Linked DNA regions of Marinagarivorans cellulosilyticus. The protein of the gene in region 1 interacts with the protein of each later gene in a pairwise test. Links are inferred from orthologs where the notes say so. Each region holds a gene or a part of one and is shown in the gene's direction. Other genes may lie near its edges. The genes, in order: MARGE09_RS08410, MARGE09_RS08940 and glnL.

Region 1 (3,668 bases):
TGCCATCGCTTGCACTATGTACTTTGTGTGCGGTTACGCGATTATGTACGGCGGCGATATCTTTTTGTCTGGTATTACTGGTGACGGCGTTGCTGGCGCTGATGAGCCTGCTACTTACGCACCGTCGGCAGACTTCTTCTTCCAGGTTGTTTTCGTTGCTACGGCAATGTCGATTGTTTCTGGTGCTGTTGCTGAGCGTATGAAGCTTTGGGCCTTCTTGGCTTTCGCCGTTGTAATGACTGGTTTCATCTACCCAATGGAAGGTAGCTGGACTTGGGGCGGTAATGCTGTGTTTGGCATGTACACCTTGGGTGATATGGGCTTCTCTGATTTCGCGGGTTCTGGCATTGTTCACATGGCGGGCGCCGCTGCTGCGCTTTCAGGCGTACTTGTACTAGGCGCACGTAAAGGCAAATATGGCGCTAACGGCAGTGTTAATGCTATTCCTGGTTCTAACTTACCATTGGCTACCTTGGGTATGTTCATCCTTTGGATGGGCTGGTTCGGCTTTAACGGTGGCTCTGTATTGGCAACTGCCAGCGTAGAAAGCGCCAACTCTGTAGCGGTGGTATTTATGAATACTAACGCAGCAGCAGCGGGTGGCTTGGTTGCGGCGCTATTGGTTGCACGCATTATGTTCGGTAAGGCCGACTTAACGATGGCGCTTAACGGTGCGCTGGCTGGTTTGGTCGCAATTACTGCTGAGCCATCTACGCCATCGGCATTACAGGCTACATTGTTTGGTGCTATAGGCGGTGTGTTGGTGGTATTTAGCATCTTGTTCCTAGATAAGCTAAAAATTGATGACCCCGTTGGTGCTATTTCTGTTCACGGTGTTGTTGGCTTGTTGGGCTTATTGTTGGTGCCAATCACTAACGACGGTTCAAGCTTTAGCGGTCAAATTGTTGGTGCTTTAACCATCTTTGTTTGGGTCTTCGTAACCAGCTTAATTGTTTGGTTTGCTATCAAAGCCATCATTGGAGTGCGTGTTAGCGAAGAAGAAGAGTTCGAAGGTGTGGATATCGCCGAGTGCGGTATGGAAGCTTACCCAGAGTTTACTGGCGGTAAGTAAGTTTGTAGGGCAAAACGTAGGTTTTGCCCTTTCCCTTTCATTGGTTGTAGTTAAATTTTGCGGTCGAGCTTGTGCTCGGCCGCTTTTTTTTGTTTGTTTGTTAGGATAATTTGCCTTCTCTTGGTGCTGTGTTGTAGATTGGAGCCCGCAGAGTATGCACCGCTTGGGTGCTCAATAATAAAACTATGATAAGGCAGATCCCACATGAAACTGATTACTGCAGTTGTAAAACCTTTTAAGCTGGATGACGTGCGTAATGCGCTGTCTGAAATTGGTGTTCAAGGTATGACTGTGACCGAAGTGAAAGGCTTTGGCCGCCAAAAGGGGCATACCGAGCTATACCGGGGTGCAGAGTACGTTGTTGACTTCTTGCCTAAGGTTAAGCTTGAAATGGCGGTTTCTGATGATGTTGTTGAATCGGCCGTTGAGGCGATTACTAAAGCTGCCCAAACCGGTAAGATTGGCGATGGTAAAATCTTTATCCAGTCGCTCGAAGAAATTGTGCGTATTCGCACGGGCGAAACCGGCCCTGATGCCGTTTAAGTAATGGTCGGTATTACCTTGTTGTCCCCAAAGCCCCGTTAAGGGGCTTTTTTGTGGCCGCAATTAATAAAACTGAAGGGCGTTTATCGGCTGTTTGCCTGCGTTAATCGGCGTAATGTCTGCAAATAGCAAAGTGTTTAGTTCGTTGCAAAAGTTAGTAAAAAACAAGCTAAGAAAATTATCAGAATTGCTGGCTAGCCTTTAATGGGTCATCTATAAATAATCAGCGAATCGGATGTTTGTCTGTTAATTTTGTTTTTTGGCGTAGGAAATACTATGAGCGATGAATATGATGATGTATTAGATAATGATGCCTCCTCTGATACTGTTAGTAGTGACATGGAGGCGGTTAATAGTATTGAGTCTAGTGATGCTGAACGTGAGCGCGCGCGGTTACAGTTGGAAGCTGATATCGAAGCTTTCTTGGCAAATGGTGGCCAGATTCAATCGGTTGATGTGAATGTTATGGCTGACCCGCCAAAGCGGCCACAGTCTAACTACGGTGGCCAGCCTATATAGGTCATCATAACCCTAGGGGGCGCGGTTTCTAGGGTTATGAGTTAACGTTAAAGGTCGAAGCTTGCTTCGGCCTTTTTGCGTTTAAGGGGTGGTTGTTGATCTTAATATTGCGCTGTACCGTACAAGCGTCTATTAGGTTATTTATTGTTAGCGCTTTTTTCGGTGAACCTTGAGGGATTGATTGACTATGAATGATGAAAAAGGGCAAAAAATACCAATAGGTATATCGGCATGTTTATTAGGTGAGGAAGTAAGGTACAACGGCGGGCACAAGCGTTCGGTATTTTGCATCCGCGATTTGGCGCCTTATTTCGACTACCAACCCGTTTGCCCTGAAGTGGCGATTGGTTTAGGTATTCCTCGCCCAGCTATCCGCCTACAGGGCGACTTTGATGCTCCGCGTGTTGTAGGCAGTGGCGACAATACTATTGATGTTACTGATGAATTAAGTCGCTACAGCGTTGACCAAGCGGGAATGGGCGCCGAATTAAGTGGCTTTATCTTCATGAAAAACTCTCCCAGCTGTGGCTTGTACAGTGCCAAGGTGTATACCGATAAGGGCGTCCACCCGAAAAAACGCTCGGGTATCTTTGCTGCTGAGTTGGTGAAGGCTAATCCTAATTTGCCCGTCGAGGAAGAGGGGCGTTTGAACGACCCTGTTCTACGTGAAAGCTTTATAGCGCGCGTCTTTGTATACCACGAAATACGTATGCAGGCTAAAGAGGGGAAAAGCGCAGCTAAGCTGGTGGCCCTGCATTCACGTTTGAAATATTTTGTTATGTCTTATGGCAACCCCATTTATAAAAAACTCGGGCAGTTAGTGGCGAATGCGGGGGTTGGTGATATTGATCATGTTTGGGATGAGTATGTCAGTGAGCTAATGGCGGGCACGCGCAAAGCCCCCAACCATAAAGGGCATAGTAATGTTTTGTATCACCTATTGGGGTATTTGAATGAGGAGGTGTCTGGGCCTTTTCGGCAAGAGCTAGTTGATGCCATTGAGGAGTATCGCCAGCGTCAGGTGCCATTGGCTGTTCCTATGAAGTTGTTGGGGCATTATTTGGATCATTATGCGAGCGATTATATTCGGCAGCAATTTTATCTGCGGCCACATCCGCGGGCGCTTGGTTTAAGAAATGCACTGTAAGTGTATTGTTTGAACGTAATGTAAGTGTCTGAGCCATAATACAAAAAAATATCACAAAGTGGTTGACGTGATAGGCCGACATCTCTAATATGCGCCCCATCGGAAGGGCACTAGCCCAGAAGATAGAGGAATGCAGGTGCGGGGTGGAGCAGCCTGGTAGCTCGTCGGGCTCATAACCCGAAGGTCGTTGGTTCAAATCCAGCCCCCGCTACCAATTCTAAGCAAGTTTTTTGCTTAGTCGAGAAAACCCAGAATAAGCGTTTTTTTGACGATTATTCTGGGTTTTTTTGTGCCTGTCTATTTTTCGAGGCTGCTGTATTAGCTTGTGTATCAGGCGCATGGCGGTCCAGTTGTTGAAAAAGTAGGCGGTTGCTGGGTTGGCGTCTT
Region 2 (11,778 bases), 130 kb from region 1 along the record:
GTCCTCGAGATGATTGGCGACTACGTCAAACCAGGGGTAACAACAGCGGAGCTAGACCGCATTTGCCACGATTACATCACGCAAGAACAAAAAGCGATTCCCGCGCCGCTTAACTACAAAGGGTTTCCCAAATCTATTTGCACGTCGGTTAACCAAGTTGTGTGTCACGGTATTCCATCAGACAAAAAAACGTTAAAAGAAGGCGATATCATTAATATTGATATCACCGTTATTTTTGATGGCTACCACGGCGACACCAGCAAAATGTTTTACGTCGGTAAAGTAGCGCCCCATGCAGACCGTCTGTGCAAAATCACTCAAGAGTGCCTATACAAAGGTATTGAGTTAGTTAAACCGGGCGCACGCTTAGGCGATATCGGCCACGTAATTCAAACGCACGCCGAAAAGAATTTTTACTCAGTCGTACGCGAATACTGCGGCCACGGCATTGGCAAAGTTTTCCACGAAGAACCGCAAGTTGTTCACTACGGAAAACCCAACACAGGCTTTACCGTTAAAGAAGGTATGACCTTCACCATCGAACCTATGATTAACGCAGGCAAAGCCGCTACAAAATTGAAAAAGGATGGCTGGACAGTAGAAACCAAAGACAGTCGCCTATCTGCACAGTGGGAACACACCTTAGCCGTAACAGCCGATGGCGTAGAGGTGTTAACCGCTCGCAAGGAAGAGTCATTCTAAAATGACTGCACACGTGCCCATTTATGCCTGCCAACCCCTGTGTTTTAACCAACAACGTTTTCGTAAAGACTTAGAAACAAAGCCTTCAGTTAAAGTTTTCAAAGACGCCATCGCTGGCGTAAATGAGCATTTTCAAAATCGCTTTTTAGAAAGCGAAGATGTGCGCTACCTTGTTTCCGAGCGCGCAGTGTTTATTGATGTTTTATTGCATTACGCTTGGTATCAAAATAGTTTTGATGATGACATTGCCCTACTCGCTGTTGGCGGTTATGGCCGCGGCGAGCTACACCCCAAATCTGATGTCGACATTTTAATATTATTGGACGAATCTGCCGACGGAAAATACGCCGAAGAACTGCAACAGTTTATTACCCTTTGCTGGGACATGGGGCTGGATATCGGCAGTAGCGTGCGCACAATTTCTCAATGCGTGGAACTTGCGCGCAACGACATCACCGTTGCCACCAACCTGCAAGACTCTCGCCGCATTTGTGGTAACGATTTACTTCGCGATCAATTACAGACATTAACATCCAGCACTCACATGTGGTCTGCCAGCGAGTTCTATCACGCTAAATTCGACGAGCAAATTGAGCGCCACGCAAAACACAACGATAGCGAGTACAACTTAGAGCCCAACATTAAAAACTCCCCTGGTGGTTTGCGCGACATTCAAACTATTCACTGGGTCGCCAAGCGCTACTACGGCGTAAAAACGCTAGGGCAACTACAAAACAAAGGCTTTTTTACAGAATACGAATTTGGCGTATTACACAGCTGCGAAACAACCCTGTGGCGCATTCGCTATGCGTTGCACTGTGTTGCAGGCCGCCCCGACGACCGCTTACTTTTTGAATATCAGCGCGAACTTGCCCAAATTTTTGGCTACGAAGATAACGACAAAGGTTTAGCCGTAGAGCAGTTCATGCGCACTTACTACCGCGCTGTTTTAGCCCTGCGCGAGCTTAACGACGTGTTATTGCAAAACCTCAATGAAAAAATTCATGAGCGTGATCACGAACCAAACATCCAGCAAATTAATGCTAATTTTCAGCTGCATGACAACTACATAGAAGTAACCCACAAGAAAGTCTTTGCTCAAAACCCGTCAGCATTACTTGAGATCTTCGTTATTCTAGGCACTACCCCCAGCATAAGAGGGGTGCGCACAAATACGATTCGCCTAATTAATGAGCACCGTTTTTTAGTTGATGACAACTTTCGTAACGACCCAACCAACAAACAGCTTTTTTTGCAGCTATTTAAGAGCGGGCAAGGCTTAATCACTCAGCTAAAGCGAATGAAGCGCTACAACATTCTTGGGCGCTACCTGCCGGCATTTGGCAAAATCATTGGTCAAATGCAGCACGACTTATTCCACCGCTATACCGTGGACGATCACACATTGCTGGTCATCCAAAAGATGTGTAACTTTAGCGCACCAGATGCCGAGCAAGAATTCCCTATTGCGGCGCATATTCTTAAACGCATGGATAAACCCGAAATACTGTATTTAGCCGGTTTATTTCACGATATTGGCAAAGGCCGCGGGGGCGACCACTCAACGCTTGGTGCGGAAGATGCCATTACCTTCGGTCAAAGTCACGGGTTATCCAGCGGCGATATCAAACTGCTTGCTTGGTTAGTGCAAAGCCATTTATTAATGTCTTACGTTTCGCAAAAGCAAGATATTAGCGACTCCGATGTTATTCATGAATTCGCCTTAAAAGTGGGCAACCAGCGCTACTTAGATTACCTGTACGCACTTACCGTGGCCGATATGAACGGCACCAACCCCGACATTTGGAATAGCTGGCGCGCCAGCCTTATGCGCCAACTTTACGCCGAAACAAAACGCGCGTTACGCCGCGGCTTAGAAAATACCATAGACCAAGCCGACCAAATAGAAGACACCAAGCAACAAGCCCTTAACAAGCTTAAAGATAAGCATGTCTCTACCGATAAAGCCATAGCGCTATGGCAAGATATGGGCGACGAATATTTTCTACGCGAAGGCCACAATGATATCGCTTGGCAAACAGAAGCCATTATCGAACACAATAGCGACACGCCTTTAATCTTAGTAAAAGACGATACAAGCCAACAATGGGGCGGTGCCACGCAAGTTTTTATTCGCGTCCCCGACCAAGGCAATATCTTTTTAGCTGCCGCCACTGTCTTTGCGCAACTTGGCCTAAACATTCACGATGCGCGCATTTACAACACCAATAGCCGCTACACTATCGATACCTTTTACGTGCTCGACGAAAATGATCAACCGGTAGAAGATGGCAGCTCAAAACAGCAAAAAATTATAGATGCCTTAATTCAAGAGCTAAGCTTTGTCACCAAAGGCGAATATTCTGACGTTATTAAAAAGCGCACACCACGCCTGCTAAAACAGTTCCCTATTCCCACCCGCACCAAAATGCAAACACCGGAAGGCGCTAGCTTCACAACACTAGAAGTAATTAGCCCAGACCGGCACAGTTTATTAGCCACCATTGGCCGTATTTTTATGGAGTACGACATTCAACTGTGTAATGCAAAAATTTCTACTTTAGGCGAGCGGGTCGAAGACGTATTTTTTATCACCGATCAAAATGGCGACCCATTAAGTGATGACAAGTTGTGTGAAGACTTACAGCGAGCTATCTGCCAAGAGCTGGATCAGCAAGTTGAACAATCACAATAACGCCTAATTAAATGGCGGTGAACATCACCGCTTTACAATCATTTTTATAGCTCTCATTACTATGAACGACGCATTATCGGCCTTACAGCCCTACCCTTTTGAAAAACTCGCAGCATTAAAAGATGGCATAACGCCACCGGCATCACTAGAGCACATCCCCCTATCCATCGGCGAGCCCAAACATACGCCACCAACATTCGCATTAGAGGCGCTCAGCAACAACCTAAATACACTCACGCAATACCCGCTAACCAAAGGCCTACCCGAACTTAGGCAAGCCATTAGTACTTGGGCCAATACGCGCTTTAAACTCAATAGCGCCCTCGATTTTGAAAGCCAAGCATTACCTGTTGCAGGCACTCGCGAGGCCTTATTTGCTTTTACCCAAGCAATTATCGATAGAACACAAAAGGCGCCTAAAGTCTTAATGCCAAACCCGTTTTATCAAATTTACGAAGGCGCGGCCATTTTAGCCGGCGCAGAGCCTGTATTTTTAAACTGCACCGAAGACAACGGTTTTTTACCCGAGCTTGATAGTGTTAGCGAAAAAACATGGCAAGAATGCCAGCTTTTATTTTTGTGCAGCCCAGGCAACCCCACTGGGGCGGTTATGGATCAAGCGTACTTAATCAAAGCGCTCGAACTTGCCGAAAAATACAACTTTATTATTGCCAGCGATGAATGCTATAGCGAACTCTATTTTGATGAGAGCAAACCGCCAGTAGGATTATTAGAAGCCTGTGTTAACAGCGGCCGCTCCGACTTTAAAAACGCCGTTGTTTTCCATAGCCTTTCAAAGCGTTCCAATTTACCAGGCTTGCGCTCAGGCTTTGTGGCGGGCGACGCGAGCGTGTTACAAGCCTTTTTAAAGTACCGTACTTATCATGGCTGCGCATTACCCGTACCCACTCAACTCGCCAGCATTGCCGCATGGCAAGACGAGACGCACGTAAAAGCAAACCGCGATTTATACCGACAAAAATTCACACAAGTCACCGAAATACTTAACCCTGTATTACCGGTCAATATTCCACAGGCCAGCTTTTACCTGTGGCCAAAAACACCCATTTTGGATACTGACTTTGCCCAAGGGCTTTATGCGCAACAAAATATTACCGTTTTACCGGGGCAATACTTGGCCCGCCATACCCCCAACGGAAACCCAGGCGAAAATTACATTCGCATGGCTTTAGTCGCCCCGGTTGCACAGTGCATTGAAGCAGCACAACGAATCAAAGCCTTTGTGCAGACGCTTGGCTAACCTTTAAATCCTAATGCGCGCAAGGCCTCTGCGGTAAGCTTTCGCGCTACACACCACTCTAGGGCACCGCTAAAAATAGTAATTTTTTTGTGAGAGCAAGGAAGAACCGCTCGGAGAGCCGCAGTTTACTTGGTGTAAATGAGGACTCGAGAACGGAGCTAATGTCCATGGATGGGCTGAATACAGGTTTAGCATCGGTGCAGGAAACACCTTATTAGACATTGCAGGAGCCGAATGTCGAGGAGCAAAAACCTGTAAGCAGCTATCGCGGAAAAAGTGCATTTTTAGAGATGCCCTCTAGCTAATGGCGTTTTCATGAGCGAACAAGCATTACACGATCCAATAAAAAACCTTACCAAAGCCGAGCGTGTTGACTTAGTGTTCAATACGCTCAATGCACACTACCCAGAAACGCCTATCCCGCTAGACCATAAAGGCCCTTACACGCTTTTAGTTGCTGTATTATTGTCAGCACAGTGCACTGATGCTCGCGTCAACTTAATCACCCCACTGTTATGGCAATTAGCCGATAACCCGTTCGATATGCAACATGTTCCAGTAGCCGATATTCAAGCGGTTATTCGCCCATGCGGTCTATCGCCTCGAAAATCTAAAGCGATAAGTGAACTTTCAAAAATATTGGTCGCAAAATATAACGGCGAAGTACCGCAAAGCTTTGAAGCATTAGAGGCACTGCCCGGCGTAGGCCACAAAACCGCTAGCGTTGTTATGGCGCAAGCGTTTGGTGTGCCGGCATTTCCTGTGGATACTCACATCCATCGCCTCGCACAGCGCTGGGGCTTAACAACAGGCAAAAATGTAGAACAAACCGAAAAAGACCTCAAACGCCTATACCCCGCCGAATTTTGGAACAAACTGCATTTACAATTTATTTTTTATGGCCGTGAATTTTGTACAGCAAGGGGCTGTGATGGCACCGTTTGCCCACTGTGCAAAGCATGTTACCCCAAACGCAAAAAACCAAAGATTACACGCAAATAAAAAATAAGTAGCAGTGGCATACACCACCGTTTCGCTGTAAAAGCGTTAATGGAGCCACAACATACAAACCAAACCTTCAAAAATAATTTGATATTTGTTGACATTTTTATTTTAGCCGTTAAAGTGCGCGGCATTCGTTTTACCCAAACCACACCTTACTAGAGGAGCACACACATGACTTTATCGAGAACTAAACCATAGTCTTTTTGTGCTTAGGCCTGAAAGACACCACGCTTTCAGGCCGGACCTTACCGTATTCTTATACGACCAAAATCCCCGGCAATGCTGGGGATTTTTGTATCTAGGGTTTACAAAACCCACCAGCCTGAAAGCACTATTGACTATTATTCGCATAATCGCGAAGGATAAATAATGCCTGTTTTCATAGAATTTAATAAAGCCAATAGCAAAGGCGATGTACCCATTAAGGTATATACCCACGCTATTGACCCTAAAGCAATTACACAACTAAAAAATACCGCGACATTACCCATTGTGGGCCCTCATGTAGCCGCTATGCCCGATGTGCATCTGGGTGTAGGCGCAACGGTGGGTTCGGTTATTCCAACACGCAACGCAATTATTCCGGCTGCCGTTGGCGTGGATATTGGTTGCGGTATGAATGCTATTCAGCTATCGCTACGTAGCACGCAATTGCCAGATAACCTAGCCCTTATGCGCAGCGCTATTGAGCGTGCAATACCTGTAGGCTTATCAGCACATAAACGCATTAGTGCACGCGATGCAGCCTGTAATCCACTCGCCGCATCGCTAGAGAAAATAACCAAAGCGCATCCAGACATCAAAAAACGCCTTAAAAAAGCCGATACGCTATGGGTTACGCAAATGGCAACACTCGGCAGTGGCAACCATTTTATTGAGGTGTGTATTGATGAGGCCGGTTACGTTTGGTTAATGCTACATTCTGGCAGCCGCGGCATGGGTAACGCCATTGGTAGTTATTTTATCGAGCGCGCCCGAAAGCAAATTGAAAATCGAGCGCGTAAACTTATCGATAAAAACCTCGCATGGTTTGATGAGGCGCAAACCGATTTTCACGACTATATGGCTGCCGTTAATTGGGCGCAAGAATATGCGCGCATTAACCGACAAGAAATGATGAAGCTTACACTGCGCGCAATAGAACCTTTTTTGCCTAAGTTCACCATTACGCATGAGGCGATTAACTGCCATCATAATTATGTTGAACAAGAGCAACACTTTGGCGAAACACTCTACATTACTCGCAAAGGCGCTATTAATGCTAAGCGAGGGCAGCTAGGGATTATTCCCGGTAGCATGGGCGATAAATCATTTATTGTGCGCGGCTTAGGCAACGCTGATTCTTTTTGCTCCTGCTCCCACGGGGCAGGCCGCGTAATGAGCCGAAGCGCTGCACGGCAGCGCTTTACCCGCGAGGATTTAGCGACACAAACACGCGGCGTAGAGTGCCGAAAAGACAGCCGTGTGATCGACGAAATTCCAGCGGCTTATAAAAACATTGACGATGTCATGAATAACCAAAGCGACTTGGTAGACATTGTTCATACACTTAAACAAGTAATTTGCATTAAGGGGTAACCATGAGCAAACGAAAAAAGAGTACTAAAAAGGTAAAACCTACGACGGTTAAAGTACTGAAAAAATACCGCAATACCGTGTCGCAAAACCCTTTGCTACGCAAAGGTGGCGTACACGAGAAAAGCCATAAAGCACTGCGTACCAGTGCCAAACGCGAGTTGCGTGCGAAAGCGCGCGACTCACTTCTTCGCTGCGCATAAACGGGCAAAAAATATAAAAAAGGCGCCTTACGACGCCAAGGGTGCAACGGGTATCAGGAGCATCCGCTGAAAATTCGAAAGTATTATTTTTCGTAACTAGTTTTCTAAGCTAAAGACCACACGGCGGCTCATACCGTAAAAGGCTACCACCTCGCCATCGCGCTCATAGGGCGTGAACTTCCAACGCTTAATGGCATTGACAGCCGACTTATTAAATATCTTTTCTGGCTGCGCCGATATTACTTCTATATTGCTGGTAGCACCTGTTTTTGTAACATCAAAGCGAACATCCACAAAACCCTCTATACCTTTGTTCGCCGCTCGCGCTGGGTAATCTGGCGCCACCATCATACGAGCAACGGGAAAACTACTGGGTAAAATGGCTAGTTTATCGCCACCAGTAGGCTTAGGCGGAGCAACTGGGGTATAACCACCTTCATCACCTGTAATTTGCTGAGCCACTAAAGGCGGCAATGCTGGCTCCGGCTCTGCGGCAACAGGCTTGGGGGGTAAAGGCGCAATATTTTGATCTTCAATAATCGGTTCTTTTAACACAATATTCGGCATTGGACGATCTACAATAATAGGTGCCTCCAACTTGGGAGCCACTATCAAAATATGCATAAGCGCTACCAAAGCAATCGTCGTGACACCAGCCGTAACGGCGGCAAAAAACCACTTGCTGATTGAAGACAAAAATAACGTGGCATAAGCACTTTCACTAAACACTTTGTTACTGAATAATTTTTCACTAAACACTTCTTCATTAAACACCTCTTCATTAAACATGGCTTGATTCATAAATTTCTCCGAATACGTAGGTACAAAGCAGCGCATAATTACGCACTACCTTAAGGCGCAGCATGAGTACTTTGCTCGGCTGTCTGTATTGGTGTACCAAACGTGGGGTTAAAGTTTTTTGTTTTTGCACCCTCAGATAATCTAAATGTAAATGTTTGCGTTGCATGCTGGGTTTTTATCGGGCGGCCATTATCGGTCGCCGGTTTGAATATTGACTTTGCCATAGCCTCCAATACAGCATCATCAAAAATGTGTTTAGGGCTTGCCATTGCAATACGAATAGCATCCGCCTTACCGCTAGGCAGTACATCAAACTGTACGATTACCTGCCCTTCAATATTTTTTCGCTGCGCGCGCTTTGGGTACTCTGGAATTACAGCACGTAAAGCAACATAGCCTTGCACAGACACATTTGGCACAACGGGCAAATTATCAGCATCCACAGCGGCAAGGTGGTTCATTGCCGTTTTTGCCTCACTTAACAGCGCCTCTTTTGTTAAGTACGGCTCCCTTTCAATAATCACAACCGACTCTTTATAACTGCGAGGTTGCGTGTGCGGCGTCAATTTTACGGGTACCGCTAAAGCACTATTTGCCCCATCCTTATTAGGCTCAGGAAAGCTATAAAATGTTAGAGTTTTTCCACCAGTATCACCTTCATGCCACAAAGAAACAGCCGCTGCTTCGAGTGTTATTGTCGATAAGCTAAGCCATGCCAAAACCGCAACTAGCCAAACCCAAAATGGCGTTTGCTTGAAGGGTGTATGGCTGCGTAACCTTGAGCCATCCAATATGGCTGCTATGCGCTCGTAACAATACGAACCATCAATTAAAGCCGCTGCACTGCGAGGTGCTCGTGGATATCGGGCAGCAATATTTAACAAATCATCGGCATAATCCGAGCGACCGCTACCACCGGCCAATACAGCATCATCGGCATTAAGCTCGCTTAACCAAGAAAACTGCTTACCTAAACGCCATGCAGAAGGTAAAAACCAAACAAACGCTATTAAACACTGCAATACGTTTTGCCAAAACCAATCCTTACGTACCACATGCGCTAACTCGTGCGTAAGCACACGCATTAAGGTCGAACGGCTCCACTGACTATAATCTTCGGGTAAAACAATGATGGGGCGTAAAACACCGAGTGTGAACGGGCCTTGACTAACAACATTACTCCCACCTACCTTCGATTGCCCAACCTTTAGCGCCACCCTTTCCAAAAGGTTATTCTGCTTTTTAATGCTAACGAATACCTCATCCACGTCTTCTGGAGCAGACTCTAGTTGGCTGGCATAATTTAAAGCCTCCAGCAAATGCCAAAAGCGATAAATCAACACACTAAAAACACCCGCCAAATAAATCCCAATAACAACTTTGAGTATTACCGGTAACGTCAAATACACATTGATATTAAATAGCGCCCAAAAGTTAACAGGGATTACCTCCAGTGCCACAGCTGGCAATATTGCACTACCTAAGGGCAACAAAATCACACCTAAAAAAGCAATGCATACCAACCTGGCCAATCTACCCGAGTGCGTATCACGCGAGCGGTAAAGCCACCAGCGAACACAAGAAAACACTAAAATAATTTTTAAAAGCAAAGCAATAACAACAAAAAGGTTAAACATAAAATCACCTCTTAAACGGCTCTATTTATTATTTAGACTGCTTTTTTAAACGCGCTATTTTCCGCTCCAACTCCTCTATCTCATGGGCATCCATTTCAGCGCCGTCAGCATCGAGCAAGGCTGTTACGGCTTTAATTTTGGAGCCTTTAAAAAACGTTTTTAATAACCTAGATATTGCTGAAGCTTGCACGCTATTTTGTGCCTGCACTGGTCGATACATGTATTTTGTGCCTTCGCGCGAAAACGCTACAACGCCCTTATCGACCATTCGAGTAATTAATGCTCGTACGGCGGAATAACTCGGTGGGTCCGGCATTTTCAACTGAATATCTTTAGCTGATATGGGGTTTTCCTCGTGCAGGACATCCATAATTTGCCGCTCACGCCGGCTAAGAGATGCATAAACTGTATTACTGGACATATGTATTCACCATCATCACAACTGCTAATTTTGTAGCACGTGCTACAAAATTAGCACACCAAAGGCGGGAGTCAACCCCTTTTTTGCGACAATGCTTAAATTGAGATTCAGCCCTCAGGTAAATTGGGGCCGATATAGAAACTAAGAGGGGAATTGCTAAGTCACTAAACGAGCCACCATTAAAAACTCGCGGTTACCGTCACCGCCTTTTATGGGGCTTTCACTGTAGTGTAATACCTCAAAACCCAGCGCCTTAACAAAGCGAGTAAAATCCTGCTCTAAGGTGTACATATCAACATCAGGCTTAACGAGGCCACCTTTACCCAACCCTTGCGGCCCTACCTCGAATTGCGGCTTAATCAAAGTTACCAGTAGGGCTTGCTGCTTGAGCAAAACGGGTAAGCGCGGCAGAATGAGTTTTTGAGAAATAAAAGACACATCCATTACCGCGATATCAAATTTATTTGGGGCGTATTTCAGAATATCGGGATCTAGGTGGCGAGCATTAACCCCTTCCAAACACACTACATCACCATGTACCCGCAGCGGTTCCACCAGCTGATCGTGGCCAACTTCCACGCCAACAACTTTGCTGGCACCGTGTTTTAACAAACAATCGGTAAAGCCACCCGTAGATTGCCCCACATCAAGGGCGACCAACCCTTTTACATCCAACCCGTTATTGCGCAAAGCAGCTTCAAGCTTTAGCCCGGCACGCGACACATAGCGCATATCTGGGTGATCACCGGCACGTAGCTCGCTGTTTTCGGGCAGTTTAATCGATGGCTTTTTTTGTACCAGCCACTGACCCGAAACCTTTGCCTCGACAAGCCCGTCTTCAATTAATTTTTGAGCTTGTGTTCTCGTGGCTGCTAGGCCATGTTCTACCAGTAATTTATCGAGTCGCTGCACCGCTTTACTCTCTTGCGATTAATTCGGATGCACAGCTTACTCAAAAGCCCGCGTCCGGTAAAATGTTGAAACACTTACCCTGACCACACAACTGATCACTGTATATGAGCCTGCCGATACACGAATGCATACCCACACTACTCTATGCACTAAACAATGCCCCGCATTGTGTTCTGCAAGCCCCGCCCGGCGCCGGTAAAACCACACAAGTTCCGCTGAGTTTACTAAATGTACCTTGGCTCAAAGAACAAAAAATAATAATGCTTGAGCCGCGCCGAGTTGCAGCCTTAAATGCGGCCAACCGCATGGCCAATATGCTGGGCGAAAAAGTAGGTGAAACCGTGGGCTATCGTATGCGACAAGCCACCAAAGTCGGCGCGAACACACGCATAGAGGTGATTACTGAAGGCTTATTAACCCGCTGGCTACAAGACGACCCCGAGCTTACTGGTGTAGGGATTGTTATTTTTGATGAATTTCACGAGCGCAGTTTAAATACAGATGTGGGGCTAGCGCTAAGCCTACAAGCCCGCGAATTATTTCGCGAAAGCGACAACCCACTAAAA
Region 3 (11,399 bases), 310 kb from region 1 along the record:
GATAGGCGGTGACGGCCAGGTGTCGCTTGGCAACACGGTCATGAAAGGCAACGCGCGCAAAGTACGCCACCTGTACAAAAACCAAGTCATCGCTGGTTTTGCTGGCGGCACTGCTGACGCATTCACCCTTTTCGAACGGTTTGAAGGCAAGCTAGAGGCGCATAACGGTCAGCTTGTGCGCGCCGCTGTTGAGCTTGCCAAAGAGTGGCGCACCGACCGCGCACTGCGCAAGCTAGAAGCCCTTTTAGCCGTGGCAAATCACGAAGCTTCGCTGATTATCACCGGCAATGGCGATGTGATTCAGCCAGAAAACGATCTTATCGCAATAGGCAGTGGCGGCTCTTTTGCGCAAGCCTCTGCGCGAGCATTACTCGAAAACACCGAGCTGAGTGCACGTGAGATTGTTGCCAAAAGCCTAACGATTGCTGGCGACATCTGCGTTTACACCAACCAAAATCAAACTATTGAAGAACTGGAATTTTAGGGACTCGAATTATGCCCACCACAACTCACTCGATGACGCCTCGCGAAATCGTTCACGAGCTTGATAAACATATTGTTGGTCAGCAAAATGCTAAACGCGCAGTCGCCATTGCTTTGCGTAATCGCTGGCGCCGAATGCAAGTTAGTGAAGACTTACGCCCCGAGATCACCCCCAAGAATATCTTAATGATAGGGCCTACCGGCGTTGGCAAAACTGAAATTGCACGCCGTTTAGCTAAACTTGCTAACGCGCCTTTTATTAAAGTTGAGGCAACGAAGTTCACCGAAGTTGGCTATGTTGGCCGCGATGTTGAATCGATTATTCGCGATCTTATCGAAAGCGCAATCAAAATGCTGCGCGAACAAGAAACGCTAAAAGTCGAACAGCGTGCGAAAGATGCCGCCGAAGAGCGCATTTTAGATGCCTTGTTACCGCCGGCCCGCGGCGATGATGAAAACAAAACAGAAAGCTCGACTCGGCAGGTGTTCCGCAAAAAGCTGCGCCAAGGCGAGCTAGACGATAAAGAGATCGAGATTGACCTAGCCGCAACACCCGTTGGCGTTGAAATTATGGCGCCGCCGGGCATGGAAGACATGACAAGCCAACTGCAAAACATGTTTTCATCCATGAACAAAGATAAAACCAAAAAGCAAAAGCTAACAGTGAAGCAAGCTTTTAAGCAGCTCACCGATGAAGAAGCCGCCAAGCTTGTTAACCAAGATGATTTAAAAGCCCGCGCCATCGAAGCTGCCGAGCAGAACGGCATTGTATTTATCGACGAAATTGACAAAGTCGCCAAACGCGAAGGCAATAGTGGCGCCGATGTTTCGCGCGAAGGGGTTCAGCGCGACTTACTACCATTGATTGAGGGCTGCACGGTAAGTACTAAGCACGGCATGATTAAAACGGACCACATGCTATTTATTACATCCGGTGCATTTCACCTTAGCAAACCCTCAGATCTTATCCCTGAGCTACAAGGGCGCTTGCCCATTCGCGTAGAGCTAGAAGCCTTAACACCCGATGACTTCCAGCGCATACTCACAGAGCCTAATGCCTCACTCACAGAACAACATATCGCATTACTGAATGCAGAAGGCGTATCGCTGAGCTTTACCCCCGACGGTATTCGTCGCATTGCCGAGACCGCCTATCAAGTCAATGAAACAACGGAAAATATCGGAGCGCGCCGCTTACACACTGTGCTGGAGCGCTTGCTCGAGAAAGCGTCTTTTGATGCAGGGGAAGAACATAAAGGCATTACAGTTGATGCGGCCTTTGTTGACGGGGAACTCAGCGAACTAGCAAAAGATGAAGACCTGAGCCGGTTTATTCTATAAGTCGTTAACCGCCTCGTTATAACGCCAATACCTACAGCCTCCTTTAGTGCAAACCACTACTTGAGGCTGCCCTTCTAGCACGCTATTCAAGCGCTCTGGCTACCAGCCATCTACACTTAAAGCTGTTCTCACTACATTAGAATAATCCGCCAGATGATCACACATAAACATCTTGCCTATATTCGCCTAGCTATTGGCTTTGCCAGCCTTATATTGATAGCTGTGAGCATATGGGCGCCCGAGCGAAGAATACCGCTGGCATCAGATGAGCGATCGGCACCAGGCACTTACGACGACCGAGATAAAGTGGGCGGCAACAGTAGCGTGCACTGGCTAACAGACCAACCAAAAGGCTTTTTGTGTGAGATACGCGACGGCGCGCCGTTTAAAGCCTGCGGTATTACTTTAACTTTCACCACCAAACCTTTTAGATACTCACGCGATGACCCCAGCGCATTCAACAAACAAATAGAGGCACTGAGATATGAGGACTTTCGCCACATTAAAGGGTTTGAAGTAGACATATCCTACAAGGGAGATTCAAATAGCTTACGGCTGTACATGCGCAATGCCAAAGAACGCAATATTAAAGGTGTTAATCAAGAGCCCGAAAAATTCATGTCAGTTTCCATTCAGCGAAATGAAACTAATAAGCCTATTTTTATTAACCTGCACGAATTCCATGTTCCAAACTGGTGGATGGAAGCCCACGCGAAAAGCAGGCTCGAAGCACAGCCTGAATTCAACAACGTCTTTCAATTCGGTATTGATGTGCCTTACAACATTCCAAACGGCACCCACATCCTCACCGTGAACAAAATTACTATTGTAAAAAGCTGGCTCCCCACGGCGACTATATACATCGCGATTACAGCCATGTGGATCAGCGTATTTTTATTGGAAGCGTTGTTTAGAGTACACAAGCTGTACCGCGATAACCGGCGCTACCATCAATCGCTCAAGATTTTAGAATCCAGGTATCACGAGCTGCAAAATGATGCCAACCAAGATGCACTGACAAAGGTGTATAACCGCCGTGGCTTAGATCACGTAATAGAGATTATTTTTAATACTCAAAAAGGCCAAAACTTGTGCATTGCCGTTTTGGATATTGACCACTTCAAGCAAGTCAACGACACCTTTGGTCATGGCCCAGGCGACGCAATTCTAAAACAAGTTGCACAGCGCATTACCCAAAACCTTAGTGACGATATTATTGTTGGCCGCTGGGGCGGCGAAGAATTTTTGTTGCTCAGCCCCAACAGCAGCTTAGAGCAGCTCACATTTCTGGCACACAAGATACGAAGCTTAATCGCAGAAACACCTTTCGATATCCCCGAAAAAACCATCAATATTACAATCAGCATTGGCTGCACAGCAGTGCGCAATAACGAAACTTTCTCACAAGCGTTTGGCCGCGCCGACCAAGCGTTATACTCAGCCAAAGAGCGCGGTCGAAATACCGTTTGCACCACCCGCTAAACAATACCCGCCAAACAATTCAGCCGCGATACAGCCTTAACAAACTAATCTACCTTGGCATTCAATTAGATGCTCTGCGTAGCACAAACACGCCCCTTACAAAGAAACTCTAATTACACCCAGTAGCACCGCTGACAGAAGTCGGTCATAATCGGTTGAAGGATTCTCAATTTCAATAAAGAGGCACGTCTCATGCATCCATTTCTCACACCAACACGTCTGGCAGGGTTACTCGCAGTCGTTGGCATTGCTGTCACTTCCTATGTTATTGCAGATAACGTCTACAAATCTGTAGACGAAAACGGCAAGGTAACCTACTCCGATGCGCCAACAGGCAAGAAGGTAGATCCCGTTGACCTTCCCCAAATAAACACAGCACCAGCTGTTAAAGCGAAAGCTTACACACCACCAGCCCCCAAACAGCAAGCGACACAATATCGCGTAGGTATAGTATCGCCGGCTAATGGCTCGGAGATTTTGGCAGGACAAAGGGACCTTAGCGTTATGGCTGAAGTCCAGCCCGCACTCGGTAATGGCTATAGCGCACAGCTTTATATGAATAACAGCCCTTACGGTGGCGCACAACCGAGCACTAGCTTTGTTATTACCGAAATTATCCGCGGCGAGCATCAATTAAGCGTAGCGATCTTGAACCCGTCAGGTAAAGTTGTTGCGCGCTCAGGCGCCATTACAGTCTACGTTAGAAGGGCTGCACTTAGAAAATCCCCCCGCTAAAACGCACCAAAAAGTAACATATCAGCTTCAAGTTGGTGCCGACCTCTGCGATAATGCATCGCAGAGGCGCACACAGGTCTTGCCTGCCAAACCAACCTTTCCCTCTAGCGCAACAAAAAGAGCAGCGTTTAGCATTATCGCTCAGCCCCTGAGCAATCAGCGGGCAGTTTGTTAAATTCAACAAACTGGTTTGATCCTTGCTAGCTTGCTAGCATCAATGAGATCGTATTCCATGGTTGAGCAAATTCATTACAAACATATTTTAGATCGACTCGTCACAGCTGTGATCCTCGTCGACACGCACCTTAAACTGTCCTATTTAAATAGTGCCGCAGAGGTATTACTGTGCGTGAGCGGTGATCAAGTGCTTGGCCGCAAGATCAGCGATTGCTTTGAAGAGCTAGATGGCGATCAAAACCAGCTTGCCAGCGCTATCGCCAACAACAACCCGTATACCAAACGCCACGCAAAATGGCGGCTGCACAACAACAACGAAATCACCGTCGATTACTCTGTTGATCCAAGCGCCGATGGCAATAGTTTGGTCATAGAGGTACAGCCCCTGGACCGTCTGATCCGCATTAGTAAAGACGAAGCGATGCTCTCTGCACAAGAAACTTCTCGCAACTTAATTCGCAGCATGGCTCACGAAATTAAGAACCCTCTTGGGGGTATTCGCGGGGCAGCGCAACTATTGGGGCGAGAGTTTGGCGAGTCCGACTTATCGGAATATACGCGCATTATTATCGACGAGACTGACCGCTTACGAGACTTAGTCGACCGCATGCTAGGACCTCGCATTCCAGCCGAGCGCAAACCCGTTAATGTCCACGATGTCCTTGAACACGTCGCTTCAGTGATTGATGTAGAAGCCGGCCACACCGTTCACATTCAACGCGATTATGATCCAAGCATCCCAAACCTTATTGGCGATAGAGGGCAGCTAATACAGTCGTTGCTCAATATTAGCCGCAATGCGCTTCAAGCCTTGATGGAGAGCAATACGCCATCGCCTCAAATAAAGTTAACTACACGTATTCAACGCCGCTTTACCATTGGCCGCCATCACCACCCGCTGGTTGCCAGAGTCGAAATATGTGATAACGGCCCAGGCATACCGCCAGCGCTTATTAGCAACATATTTTTCCCGATGATTACAGGACGAGCAGAAGGTACAGGGCTCGGGCTTGCCATCACACAAAACTTAATTAGTCAGCACGGGGGCTTGGTTGAATGCCAAAGCGAACCGGGCAAGACGGAATTCACGCTATACCTACCCTTGGATGAACACTATGCAGAAGCCTAACTACGTTTGGATTATTGACGACGACAAATCGATCCGTTGGGTGCTGGAGAAGGCTCTACAGCAAGCAGGTATTACCACGGAAAGTTTCGAAAGCGCAGACCGCGCACTTAGCCGCCTAAAAATAGAACAACCCGATGCGATTATCAGCGATGTGCGTATGCCCGGCACTGACGGCCTTACGCTGTTATCGTTATTGCAGAAGGATTTCCCGAACCTTCCGGTGGTTATTATTACCGCGCACTCCGACCTCGACAGTGCGGTTGCAGCTTACCAAGGCGGCGCGTTTGAGTATCTACCCAAGCCCTTTGATATTGACGAAGCCGTTGCGGTAACTCAACGCGCGCTCGCTCATACGCAAGAGCAACAGCAAGCAACACCCACGCAAAATCCGCCAGAAGTAACCAAAGACATCATTGGCGAAGCGCCCGCCATGCAAGAAGTATTTAGGGCCATTGGGCGATTATCACAGTCGAACATTACCGTATTGATCAATGGCGAATCGGGTACCGGTAAAGAGCTCGTTGCTCACGCGCTACATACCCACAGCCCACGCAAAGAAGGACAGTTTATTGCGTTAAACATGGCCGCTATCCCGCGCGATTTAATAGAATCGGAACTATTTGGTCACGAAAAAGGTGCTTTTACGGGCGCTGGCGGTTTACGACAAGGCCGCTTCCAGCAAGCAGATGGCGGCACTTTGTTCTTGGATGAGATCGGTGATATGCCAGCCGAAACTCAAACTCGGCTTTTACGGGTACTGGCAGACGGCGAATTTTATCGTGTTGGCGGCCATACCCCCATCAAGGTTGACGTGCGTATTATTGCCGCGACCCACCAAGATTTAGAACAGTTAGTAGAAGAAAACCGCTTCCGTGAAGACTTGTTTCACCGCCTTAACGTTATTCGGATCCATCTGCCCAAACTGGCAGAGCGACGAGAAGATATTCCTCGTCTGGCACAACACTTTTTAAATTCTGCCGCCAAAGAGCTAGGCGTAGAACCCAAGTTGCTAACCAAAGAAGCCGAGCAGTACCTTGCCAACCTGCGCTGGCCGGGCAACGTAAGGCAGCTTGAGAACACCTGTCGCTGGATTACGGTAATGGCTTCTGGGCGCGAGGTGCACGTGCAAGACCTGCCGCCAGAATTGATGGAGCGTAAAGATGCCCAAGCTCCCGCCGGCGACTGGGATAAAGCTTTGCGCCAATGGGCCGATCAATGCCTCGCACGCGGCGAGCACGATATTCTTAGTGAGGCCGTCCCAACCTTCGAGCGAGCGTTAATAGAAACAGCACTTAAACACACCGCAGGCCGCAAACGTGACGCGGCAAACCTGCTCGGTTGGGGCCGCAATACGCTAACGCGCAAACTAAAAGAATTGGGAATGTCTGAGCCTGATAACGAAGACAGTGAAGCTTCTGCCTAAGTAACACGCCTAGAGCGCGCTTTTTGCGTGATCTAGGCAACTTAAAAGTTCTCACCGCCCACTTATTGCTCTACCCGTTAGTAAGCGACGCAGTAGTCCCTTGACGTTTCAACAAGGACGCGCCGGCCATTTTCATAATACGAGCGATAGCACGTCTGTGCTCTTAGGTTCCGGTAGCTGCGCGTATCTCTGCCGTCATAGTAATAATCGTTATGTCCATTACTCACATCGGACAACACTGCTCCCAAAATCACGCCGCCTAATAAAAATGCAGCCTCATGACTGCCGTGGTGCCTAACGTGGCGCTTAGCATGATGGTTGTGATACCGGCTGTGGTGATAGCGCTTAGCGTGGTGCTTATGGTGATGCTTTCGATGCTTGTCGTGATGCCTTGGGGGAGAGTAGAAATGATGGTCATGTCTTTTATGCGCATCATGTCGACGGTTTTGCTCATGGTGGCGGTGCTTAGCATGGTGTCGGTGTTTGTCGCGCTGCTCGGCGTGTCTTCGGTTATCTCTGTGCCCTTCGCGTTCATGCTGTCGCGCTCGATCTTCTCGATGATTATCGCGTCGCTGCTCTCGGTGCTGATTATTGTCGCGATGTCGGTCTTTATGACCATGATCGCCAGCCCAGCTCACACTACCGACACTGACTAAAGCCGCTGTAATAAGAGCCCGCAAGCTATAACTTTTTATCGTTGTAGTGAATGGTATATCAAATACTTTCATGGCAATCTCCCGTCTAAGTTGCACGGGTATAGATTAAGCCGCTATGGATGAATCAAAGATTAATCACTGAATATCGGCTCACTAAAGTGTGATAGCTATTCGATTGCCAATAATACTTGAACTAGTAGACGGCTCAGACGAGACAGTTCCACCATGACGAGCAACAATCAAAGCGGCGATTTTTAATGCAAAAGCCGACGAGGGGATATCTTTATCGTTTGACAAAACATACTCGTAATGTGTTTCAAACAATGAATCATGAGCATCACGAGCCATTGTCTTCGCGCAATCGGTAAATTCAATACAGTAACGACCATTTCGTTTCTTCAGATGTATAGCGATAAGCCCGGGCGGCGATTGACGAATACAAAACAGCAGCACACTACTCAGAGCCAGTGTTAGGCGTGCCACATCCACATCGATATCTTGCTCGCTGTAGCCGTCTTCTAATGTGTAGAGCAGTTGTATTTGGTAGCGACTGGCTAAAGCCTCATTTGAGACAACGACAGATTGAACTAAATCACTAAGGCGCGCTTTGTGTAAATCAAGAGGTGTCGCCTGGATCGCATCGAGTAGCAATAATTCGCTTACCAAGTAATGAAGACTCTTACCGTTGCGATTAACAGCTTCTAAGCCTTTTGTTAGGGTTTCGTCTTGTGAGTACTTCTTGAGCAGTCGTTCAGAAAACCCAATAATACTGTTCAACGGTGTTCGAAACTCGTGGCTTAAATTACGAAGGAACTGATCTTTCTCTTGGACAGTTTTGAGCGCCACCTGCTCGGCAAGCTCACGCTGAACCACCTCAGCTTGAACCATCTCAATCTTTTGATGCACTTGGTCTTCAAAGCCAGTTAGTGTTCGCCGATAGGCTAACACTAACGCAGCCATCGCGATCACCTGAGAGAAACTATGCAAAGTTGCCAACCAATACTGTTGCTTAACAGGTGTTAAGTTAGGCAGCTCTACACCGAGCAGTTCTAGACCAAAAATACTTAAAACTGAGAGCGCCGCTATCGCAGACCAGCTGACGCACAAACGATACGAACCAATAAGCCCAGCGATGCAAATAATAAAAGAAAACCACAACAGCGTGACATGCCCCATACCGCCACCATTAGTGCAAACCGCATTAATAACAGCGAACCAGCAAGAACCTAAAACAACCCACGGTGTAAAAGGACGGTAACGATCAGGGTGACACAGGTAGATACTGGCGAGAAAGCCTATTTGAGCCAAGCTAAGAATACCCACCCGCAGCCAAACCTGCCCAGCTAGAGCCAGCATTAAAAAAGGGACGTTAATTATCGCCACCACAATCGAAATCATTCTGGCCGTCGCTGCAGCACGTGTAAAACTCGCTTGTGATATTTCGCGATCTACAGGCATAAACTTTCAAACTTAGCGATATAAGTCGCTATTTAGAGAACGGGAACTACACTTGTTATTGAATTCTAGATCCTAAAGCCCAGCTTTTCCTGCTTTTGAGCATTTACGCGCCCACTATTGCCAACCTATTGGCCAAAGCGGTAATTCAGCTGCAGCCCCAATGCCGGGCCATCAATAATTTGGTCACCACCAGGGCCACCATCGTGCGCCAAGTCTTGGAAGTATTTATACTCAAGCCCTAGGGCATAGCGTTGCTTATCACCAAAGTGGATGCGCGCGTTAGCACCTAAATAATAACCTGCAGCATGTTTAATCCAGTCGTACTGAGCCGCTCCCATAAAAAGCTCTGTTGCTAACCTTGGATTCCACTGAAATAAGTAATTTACTGGCCGCAAACCAACGATTCTTCCACTTCCAATGTCATGGTCGCGACCAAGCGGCGTCATCACCTCAAGTACCGCGCCCCAAGCCGACGCCTCATTTACCTTGCGATATGCCGATATAGATGCGCCAACATACGCTGCATCATCGACATCATCAGGCGCTGCTTTCCTGAAAATATCGAGCTGGCGCTCGCCGGTACTCAGAGATACCTCATAAAAAGACTCAGCCCAACCTTTACTTGTAGACAACATACACATCAAGCTAACGACTACAGAAGCCAACCAGGCTCTCAAATTTATTATCGCCATTGAACAGAAACTCTTAATTGAACAAATGAATTTTTTTGGCTGTCCTCACCAAAATACGCGCCAAGCCCTAGCGAGCTTTGTTTCAACACCGGCATAAAGTAGTCAATATCAATATTCCACGCTTGCGAATAAATATCGCTATCATGATTTACCCCGCGAAGTTTAAAGTCCAACGTGTGATTCCACGGCATCCACAACTGAGCAGCCACAAAATGACTACTGCCAGGCACAGCCGTGCCTACATTATGCTGCTCTTGCATTGCCCAGTGTCCCAACACAAACCCCTCATTAGAATAACCGTCTTGGTAAACATTGTTCACATACCAGCCGTTATCCCAATCGGCATATTCATAAGCAAATGAGACATTATCAGAGAAAAAACGAGGAAAGAATAAGCCCGCCGTTAACGCAGGGTTGCCCAACTGATACTCTTTATTGTTAGAGGTATCTTCACCCGCTAACTCCACACTGAAAGCAAACGGTACAGTTCCATCAAAAATCATTTTGCTGGATAATGCAGCCACCTGGTTACCCGATTCCTCATCAACAGAAGCATCATTATCAGCGCCGCGAGGATCATAAAATGCTCTCGCTAATGTGCTTCCATCCAGCTCTCTTTCGCCGCCACCAAACTGAAACATCCGTGTAGCACCTAACGTCCACCAAGACACCGGTTGAAAACTAATATGCGTACTCGCTAACAAGGGGGCTTTTGTATCACTGTAAGCTCCGTTATAAGCTGTGAGCTGATTCGACAGTTGCGCAACAAAAAACTCATAGTTAAACCCCACACCAAAAAAAGTTAACGGCAAATTATTACTGAGCGAAACTGACGGCAGTGTTTGGGCCTGTGTACTGAGCAGTTGCGAAGAGCCTATAAAAGGAGACAGCCAGTATTCCTTGTAGCCTAAATCCAGTTGCGCCCAGCTGGCTCCGACAGACAACAAGCTACCTGTAGGTTGTAAATTCTCATCCGATAGATGCCCGCCCACATTAAGCAGTAACCAGTCACTAATACCAGTATGCGCCCGCAACGTTATAGCGACACTTTCTTCAAGCGTTGTGCCTCTCTCGTTAACCCTAGCGACCTCAGCGGTATTATTATCAGCACGGTAACGTGCTTGAATACTGGCATGGGTTACGTTACTGCGCTGTTTATACGCATCAATATAACGTGCAAGGCGCGCATGCAACGCAGGCTGAGTCACAGCAATTTTATCTAAGCCATGTTCAATCAACGAAACACTATAAGGCTTTGTTAAATCAGTTAGGCTTGCATAAACCATTAAGCGTTCAATATCACGCTCTATTACTGGATCGACATTGACAGGAATATAATTCGAGACCCCAGCCGATAAAGCTTTAGGCGCAAGAGACAACAGTAATAAATGAATAGCAACGTGATAGTATTTCATAGTCAAGCAGAATAAACCCATAACGAGGGCTACTGGTTAGCCCAACAAGATACAGCGCCCACTATAACAAGGGCGCCAGTGATACCGAAAATTTTTAAGGGGCAATTTGTGCAGCGTCTAGTTTTAGCGCTTTACCAACTCGCAGGCATAGTACTGCTTCCGCTGATTATTATGGCGCTACTTGTTCGATCTCGAAAACAGCCAGAATATAGAGCTCGCCTGCTTGAGCGCCTTGGCTTTTGCTCAAAAGCTAAACACAAAGGCGGCATTATCATCCATGGCGCGAGCCTAGGCGAAATCACTAGTCTCAAGCCTTTTATCACCGGCGTAGTTAAAACATTTCCAAACGCACCCATTACCATTACAAGCTTTACACCTGCAGGCTCAAAACAGGTTAAACATTTATTT

The links.
Region 2: the proteins of MARGE09_RS08410 (region 1) and MARGE09_RS08940 interact in binary tests that used the Escherichia coli proteins (3 or more experiments, as listed by UniProt). The link is inferred for Marinagarivorans cellulosilyticus from one-to-one orthologs.
Region 3: the proteins of MARGE09_RS08410 (region 1) and glnL interact in binary tests that used the Escherichia coli proteins (3 or more experiments, as listed by UniProt). The link is inferred for Marinagarivorans cellulosilyticus from one-to-one orthologs.

What each region holds. Positions count from the first base shown.
Region 1 is NZ_AP023086.1:2,149,470-2,153,137, forward strand. The notes cover bases 1-2,945. They hold MARGE09_RS08410 (P-II family nitrogen regulator), read left to right. Parts: upstream 1-1,276; coding sequence 1,277-1,615; downstream 1,616-2,945. Other genes in these bases: MARGE09_RS08405 (ammonium transporter), read left to right, coding at 1-1,072; MARGE09_RS08415 (hypothetical protein), read left to right, coding at 1,892-2,134; MARGE09_RS08420 (YbgA family protein), read left to right, coding at 2,322-2,945. Also shown: more of MARGE09_RS08420, read left to right, coding at 2,946-3,281. UniProt on the Escherichia coli protein: P-II indirectly controls the transcription of the glutamine synthetase gene (glnA). P-II prevents NR-II-catalyzed conversion of NR-I to NR-I-phosphate, the transcriptional activator of GlnA. When P-II is uridylylated to P-II-UMP, these events are reversed.
Region 2 is NZ_AP023086.1:2,269,470-2,281,247, reverse strand. What follows is about bases 350-3,597. They hold MARGE09_RS08940 ([protein-PII] uridylyltransferase), read left to right. Parts: upstream 350-703; coding sequence 704-3,397; downstream 3,398-3,597. Other genes in these bases: dapC (succinyldiaminopimelate transaminase), read left to right, coding at 3,459-3,597; map (type I methionyl aminopeptidase), read left to right, coding at 350-702. In the rest of the region: more of map, read left to right, coding at 1-349; more of dapC, read left to right, coding at 3,598-4,658; nth (endonuclease III), read left to right, coding at 4,974-5,660; MARGE09_RS08925 (RtcB family protein), read left to right, coding at 6,033-7,241; MARGE09_RS08920 (hypothetical protein), read left to right, coding at 7,244-7,441; MARGE09_RS08915 (energy transducer TonB), read right to left, coding at 7,538-8,242; MARGE09_RS08910 (M56 family metallopeptidase), read right to left, coding at 8,293-9,879; MARGE09_RS08905 (BlaI/MecI/CopY family transcriptional regulator), read right to left, coding at 9,908-10,300; MARGE09_RS08900 (TlyA family RNA methyltransferase), read right to left, coding at 10,457-11,212; ATP-dependent helicase HrpB, read left to right, coding at 11,317-11,778.
Region 3 is NZ_AP023086.1:1,835,568-1,846,966, reverse strand. Bases 3,434-6,302 are described here. They hold glnL (nitrogen regulation protein NR(II)), read left to right. Parts: upstream 3,434-4,258; coding sequence 4,259-5,347; downstream 5,348-6,302. Other genes in these bases: glnG (nitrogen regulation protein NR(I)), read left to right, coding at 5,334-6,302; MARGE09_RS07315 (DUF4124 domain-containing protein), read left to right, coding at 3,499-4,041. In the rest of the region: ATP-dependent protease subunit HslV, read left to right, coding at 1-484; ATP-dependent protease ATPase subunit HslU, read left to right, coding at 496-1,824; MARGE09_RS07320 (GGDEF domain-containing protein), read left to right, coding at 1,978-3,306; more of glnG, read left to right, coding at 6,303-6,770; MARGE09_RS07300 (hypothetical protein), read left to right, coding at 7,082-7,426; MARGE09_RS07295 (sensor histidine kinase), read right to left, coding at 7,580-8,884; MARGE09_RS07290 (hypothetical protein), read right to left, coding at 9,010-9,519; MARGE09_RS07285 (capsule assembly Wzi family protein), read right to left, coding at 9,567-10,991; MARGE09_RS07280 (3-deoxy-D-manno-octulosonic acid transferase), read left to right, coding at 11,100-11,399.